Regions from separate parts of the Pelotomaculum sp. FP genome, predicted to be linked through region 1. Evidence: riboswitches for the same ligand, from Rfam matches in the RefSeq annotation. Region 1 holds a riboswitch; the other holds the start of a gene.
What was found. A riboswitch is a leader RNA that binds a small molecule or an ion and turns the genes downstream of it on or off. The one in region 1 is predicted to bind molybdenum cofactor.

Region 1 (3,414 bases):
AACGCTTATACTATTATCGATCGGGCTACATACCTGACCGTGAAAGACCAGGTCAAATTGAAAGTGCTGGTGGAAAAAGACGAGGCCCTGCTTAACTACATTTCCCTGATCCCCGTCAACGCCCAGAAGTTCCCGGAAGTTAAAGACGAGTTGGCCCAGCAGTTTATTGATTTTTGCACATCAATCGAGGGACAGACGATCATCAGGGATTTCGGCAAGGATAAATACGGTGAGCCATTGTTTTTCCCCAATTCCACCGAGGGGAAAAACCTGCCCAAGTAGGTCGTAAGTCATAGGTCGTATGGCGTAGGTATATACTGCATTCCTATTGGGTCAATAAATAAATTAAACACTAATATGAAAATGTAGTTCGCAGTTTCGTTTTTTGGTATCAGCGAGAATAAAAGCTCAGCGAGGTGCGATTTCAATCGCACACGGCGCGCCAGCGCCGCACTTATGGCAGTCAATGTTGCATTTGTGCGAATGAATTCGCACCTACATTTATAAAGACAACTCAGTACGTTATTTCAAGTAAAATATTTGGAGGAGGACTAACTTTGAGTAAAAAGAACTTTTTAGCGCCCCTTATGATCCTCATGGTAACAATGCTTTTGGTCGTTTTCGCAGGGTGCGGCAAACCGCAAGTGAAAGATGTGATCCTCGCCACCACCACCAGCACCCAGGACAGCGGGCTCTTAGACGCGCTGATCCCGATTTTTGAACAGAAGACCGGATATAACGTTAAAACTGTCTCTGTAGGCAGCGGCGCCGCTATCACCATGGGTGAAAAGGGAGAGGCCGACGTCCTCCTGGTGCACTCTCCCGCGGCCGAGAAAAAGATTGTGGACAGTGGCGCAGTTGTAAACTACCAGCTCGTGATGCATAACGACTTCATCATCATCGGCCCCGCTGGGGACCCTGCCGGTATCAAAGGGACTAAAGCAGGCGACGCCTTTAAAAAAATAGCGGAGAATAAGGCTGTTTTCGTTTCGAGAGGAGACAATTCAGGCACCCACAGTAAAGAAAAAGCAATCTGGGCGGAAGTCAAAATCACTCCGGAGGGCAACTGGTACCAGCAGAGCGGCGCCGGGATGGGGCAGACCTTAAACATCGCCAATGAAAAGCAGGCCTACACTCTGACCGACCGGGCGACATACCTGGCCCAAAAGAAAAATATCAACCTTGAAATCCTGTCGGAAGGGGATGCGTCGCTCCTGAACATCTACCATGTGATGCAGGTTAACCCGGAAAAATTCAGTACTGTCAACAAGGATGGAGCAAAAGCATTTGTTGATTTCATGGTCGACCCCGATACCCAGAAGACCATCGGTGAATTTGGCAAAGATCAATACGGTCAGGCGCTATTCACCCCTGACTCCGGCAAAAAAGTAGAGGATCTCGGTAAGTAACGTAAACCGGTCGCCGACGCGGCGACAGAGAATTAAAACCTGGCAATGCAAGTACGATCTGAAATAAATCTCTGAAATAAATCTCTGAAATAAATCTCTGAAATAAATCTCTGAAATGAATCTCCGAGCTGGCTTTGCCTAAAGCGTCACAGCTAGGGCTGACGGTCGTTTGGGTGCGCTGGAAAACTATTGCGCCTTCCATTGCGAAAAGGAGAACTGGGATGGCCTTGACGCCGGACAGCTTGTTTTTCGCAGGCTGTCCGGTATTTTTCTTATTTGAGCCGGATCCCCATGCTTTAAGCGGCGCCGGCAGGAAATGAAAACTTGGGCCAATGCAACATTTGTCCGAATTATCTACAGCATTGTTTGTGATGGGACCGCAGCGCGGTATGAGCAGCCGTCGGGTACCGGGGGCGTCATTGTCGGTTCGGACAGCCAAGTGTCATTCACTGATGATTTGACTAACCAAATTGAATTCACCGGGACTGGTGGTTATGAAATAGTCGGGTCGGGTGTACCCAAAGAGCAGTGATTAAAAGATGTGGTTGTTTTTCGGGTAATAGTTCTATTTATCATAATCTTTATTGTTTTTTGGCTCAAAGATCCGCTTGCGCTGATAAGCGGAATGCTAACAACAAACTCATAGCTATAATGATATCAATTCTAATCCGGCAGTCCTTGGGTAATTGGGACGGTGAAGAATACCGGGGGAGGAATGGTTTATCTTCCCCGGCAGCAGGTATCTTAAAGAAAGCTTTTGAGTAACTTAAAGGCAGGATCCCCTGGCGGGGTGTTTCCCAAAGGAGCGTAATCTTTTAATCCGGGTGTTATTGGAAATGCCCCGATGGTGTAGGTCCCGGGCAAAGTACGGCCAATCAGGAAAGGCCATACCAGGCGGAGCATCTCCAGGGGGGCAGGCCGGCTTTCGTGTTCATCCCTGCTGACGGAGGCGCATGATAGGTTTTGCAAATATTGCAGAAAATGCTTGATAAATTTTCGGTATTCGACTTAATAATCATTGCCATGATATCCGCGCTGGGTATCGCCAGCAAACCCCTTATTGTACCTCTTAGCCATATCATCACCGGGCCGCTGTTGATTCCCGGCGGGGTTGTGGCGGGCGGCTTTTACATGTTGTGGATTGTCCTGGGGGCGGGCATAGTGGGCAAACCCGGCGCGGCCGCTTTGATAGGGGTTGTGCAGGCGTTGCTGGTGTTCGGAACGGGGGTTTTCGGTTCACATGGAGCCATGACCTTGCTTAGTTACACTTTGCCCGGCCTTGCCGTCGACCTGATCCTGTATTTGATTAAACACAGGGTATGCTGCCTGCCCTGCGCCTTCCTGGCAGGTTTGGTAGCCAATGTCTCAGGCTCGTCTATGGTAAACATAATATATTTCCGGCTGCCTTTTGTGCCGCTGACGCTTGCTCTGGCCGTATCGGCCTTATCAGGGGGGCTGGGTGGTATTATTGCTTATAAAGTAATACAAGTAGTTAATAAACATAGAACGTGGGGAAAAGGTTGTCATGGGGATGGTAAAGACGTATGAACCATGTGGCTATCCTGTAAAGTACATAAGTTCATTGGAGGCAAACTGATGTGGACGCCATCGTGGTCGACCGGCTCAGTTACAGATATCAAGCGGCAGGAGGGCAAATACTGAAAAACATCAGTTTTAAAGTCGCTCCGGGGGAGATCGTGGCCTTGATTGGATTGAGCGGCTGCGGCAAGAGTACCCTGTGTCTGTGTCTTGGTGGTATTATCCCCCATTATCTGGGAGGCGAGCTGACCGGGCAGGTACTGGTAAACGGAAAGGATACCAGAGAATACAGAGTTGCGCAACTGGCGCTTGAGGTGGGTCTGGTTTTTCAGGAGCCCGACACGCAGCTATTCGCACCAACTGTGGAGGATGAAATCGCTTTTGCTCCGGAAAACCTGTGCCTGCCGGCGGAAGAGGTAGGCATGCGGGTAAGTCAAGTACTGGATACTTTAGGCATAAGCGCCTT
Region 2 (3,414 bases), on a different contig from region 1:
GGAGTACCGATAACCATTGTTGCCGGTATAGCAAGAGGACATAGGGTCGGTACATCAGACTCTTATCTTACTACTGCTGTTGATAATTTAATAAATATGGCCAGCCTGGCCAGTACCCTTTCCAAAGAGAAGGGTATACAAATCACATACGTAGAGTAAATTGAACCCGATAATCCTTATCTCAATAAAGCGCTGACTTTTTGCACTTTTTCATCAGGAAGCTGTCTTGGATGCTGCTGGGGAAACATGACCTGTTTGTATTTCAGTCCGGCGGGTACGCTTCTTTCCGGGAAATCCGGAGATCGTTTCTTTGAAGTGCGGAGAACGCGTTTTTTTTTGTTTTTCAGGGCAAGTCAGGCAACAAGTAATAATCGTTATCGCCGCCGGCGCATGAAACGGATCGGAAGAAAGCAGGCTATGTAGGGTATTTGTGGTTTCATTGACCCGGTATTACGGAATTTTGCACAGCCCCCAGGTAGACTCACGTACATAACCGTAAAATTCAGCGAAATAGGTAATATTACTTCGTAGGTTGTTTGAGGTAAATTTTTGGCCGCCTTTAATAATGTTATGTTACATAATGTTATATAATGTTTTATTGTTTTTTGTAAGTATATACAAAAAAATCAACATATGTTTTGTTAATTTTTGTTGAGTTTAGACATTGTAACAGAATTAATTCTGTTGTAAAATAGAGCTGGATAAACTTACAAGTTTTATTTGAATGCTATCTGTCGCTTGTTCATGCAAGAATTCCTCCTCTTCTGATGTAGCATATCCCTTCAAAATATCTTCTGGTTGACCGGTTGTTCCATCATCATGTCAAGCATAATTTCACAGCTGGCCATGCCCCAACAAAAAAAGCGCCCGTTGTAATCTGCCCAGGTAAATATATCCGGAAAACCCGGTGTTCGTTTTTGTCCCGCCGGACAGGCTGACAGGATGAACAGGTTTAAGATAAGTTCCCCAACATCGGACCAGTGCTCCGAAGCCCGCAGAGCCTAAGGCGGCAAGCGATGACAGCGGGTCCGGCGGTAAAAGCCGCCCACAAAGGGTATGGCCGGAAACAGCCACGCCTACCGTGATTGGCAAGGAAAGCCATATCAGGAGCATTGCAAAGGGGGTATCGTCTACATCATTGGATTAATCCTGAGTTTAAGACCGCCGCGGTTTTTAAAATAAAAATGGCTCTGAAACTCAGCCGCCTAAAGTGCGAGCCATGGCGCTGAGCCGGGGTATGGCGGGAAACGGCCATGCCTCCCGTATTGGAAGGAGCGGAAAAGGAGGGTAGTTGAAACTTGAATGGTTACCTGATACGGTTCGCAAACAATAATAAAAAAATTAAGAAAGGAGCTAAAACAATGAATAAGAAACGTTCTTTATTACTATTGTTGTCCCTGGCTTTGCTGTTATGCCTCGCCCTGCCTATGAGCGCATCGGCAAGTTATGAAACTGCCGTAAACTACACCGGCCAAACCACCCAGGGCGAATACATCATCGACTCGGCATCAGACCTTGCCACACTGGCTACTAATGTCAACAACAGCACAAACTACGCGGGCAGTACGTTCTATCTGGCGAATGACATCACCCTCTCCGGCGCTTGGACGCCAATTGGTGGTTGGAACGGCACCACCGGCGTCCCCAGCGGAACAATGTATTTCTCGGGTGTCTTTGACGGACGGGGCCATACCATCAGCGGTTTGAGCATTACCAGCGCCAGCACCAGCGGCGTTGGACTGTTCGGGTATGTGAACGGCGGCATCGTCGGCAATCTGACGGTGGAAGGTTCCATCAGCACATCCAGCAGCATTAACGCCATCGGCGGCGTCATCGGCTACACCAACAGCAGCGTTGTCTGCTGCACAAGCGATGTGTCAATTAGCGCCTCTAATGCCTCTAATGTTGGCGGCGTCATTGGTATTGTTGAGAATACGCAGACCAGCGGCACGCCGGTTCTCGTCCAATACTGCCAAAACACTGAAACCGTATCGGCTAACAAGCGTCTGGGCGGCGTCATCGGAGGCGCCTATTGCCCCAATGCATCCGGCAGGATTTACGTTGACAACTGTCAGAACACGGGTGCCGTCACCAGCGCCAGCACCGCGTATAAATCCTTCTGTGGCGGCGTCATTGGCTATTGCGAGGCTTATGTCAGCAATTGCCTCAACAATGCCCAGGTTAGCGCCCCAATCGGTGCTGACGGCATCCGCATGGGCGGCATCGTCGGCATTTTGAGCAGTTACGGAACGGCCGACGCCAAAATGGCCAATTGCCTCAATCGTGGCTCTCTTGCAAACGCCTCGTCTAATCCTAACTACGACGGCGCCCTCTGTGTGCCCGAATCCGCCACGTCAATGGACAATTGTTTCTGGATCGACACCATAACCAATGTCGGCCAATTAACCAGCTACAGCGCCACCAATGTGGATGACCTGAGCGCCGCTCAATTGCAAAGTACGGCCCAATATAATGGTTACTACATCTCCTATTACATCAACCAAGAACCTCCCTGGAGTGAAGATCTTGACAACGCCTTCACCTGCACGTCCGGCAGCTATCCTGCCCTTACTTTCCCCGCGACTGCGCCGGCCGACCTCTCCACTTATCCGACAGGCGCCTCGCGCACCGGCAGCGACAGCGCCTATGCCGGCTCAGCCGTGTATTATAACAGCGCTGCTCCCGCCGGTGGCGACGGTTCCTTTGCAAATCCGTATAATTCCTTCGAAACGGCAGTCTCGGCAGCGGTCTACGAATCATACCTCTGTGTTCAAAGCGCTATCCCTGTCAGCGATTACAACAGTTATGGATCAGGCCTCAGCGGCAAAACGATTGCGCGCAGCTATGTATATGACGGCCCGTTGTTTGACGTTCAAAGCGGCTCGTTGACGCTGGGCACTATCACCCTCGACGGCAACTCGACCACCACCGGCAACGCTTCATTGATCAATGTTGAAGGCGGCAGCGTAACCATCGGTTCCGGCGTGACCCTGCAAAACAACAAAACCATGAACAAGGGCGCCGCCATCCGTGTACTTACCGGCTCCGTTACCATGAACGGCGGTACGGTCTCCGGCAATACTTCCGTCCTGGGCGGCAACGGCATTGCTGTATTGAGCACCGGCCCGTCCTCTGGCGGTACACTCACGATTTCGCCGACCTCCGCCATTTCCTTCGGTACCGGCGATTATATCTTTCTTGATTCCGGTAGGAGTATCACCGTCGGAAATGCAGGTAATTTCGCTACGTATGTCCCCGCCAGTTCCTTGAAAGTCAACTGCGCTGACACTAGCAGTGGCACAGTTGTAGCAACGGGAGTCACCCAGGATTTGACTGGCTATTTCACCTATTACGGGGGTGGACACAGTTTTGAATACAATGAAGGTTATGAAGAAATTTGGCTGGAATAAAGAA

Region 2: another riboswitch for molybdenum cofactor. It lies ahead of Psfp_RS19635 (hypothetical protein); the one in region 1 lies ahead of Psfp_RS09180 (hypothetical protein).

What each region holds. Positions count from the first base shown of each region.
Region 1 is NZ_QFGB01000018.1:24,408-27,821, reverse strand. It holds gene Psfp_RS09190 (substrate-binding domain-containing protein) at 1-282, shown strand, start outside; gene Psfp_RS09185 (substrate-binding domain-containing protein) at 597-1,409, shown strand; molybdenum cofactor riboswitch at 1,519-1,639, shown strand; gene Psfp_RS09180 (hypothetical protein) at 1,726-1,941, shown strand; gene Psfp_RS21295 (hypothetical protein) at 2,154-2,378, opposite strand; gene Psfp_RS09175 (ECF transporter S component) at 2,391-2,957, shown strand; gene Psfp_RS09170 (ABC transporter ATP-binding protein) at 3,008-3,414, shown strand, end outside.
Region 2 is NZ_QFGB01000083.1:2,320-5,733, reverse strand. It holds gene Psfp_RS19645 (GGDEF domain-containing protein) at 1-159, shown strand, start outside; gene Psfp_RS19640 (hypothetical protein) at 835-1,092, opposite strand; molybdenum cofactor riboswitch at 1,177-1,291, shown strand; gene Psfp_RS19635 (hypothetical protein) at 1,299-3,410, shown strand; gene Psfp_RS21890 (hypothetical protein) at 3,386-3,414, opposite strand, start outside.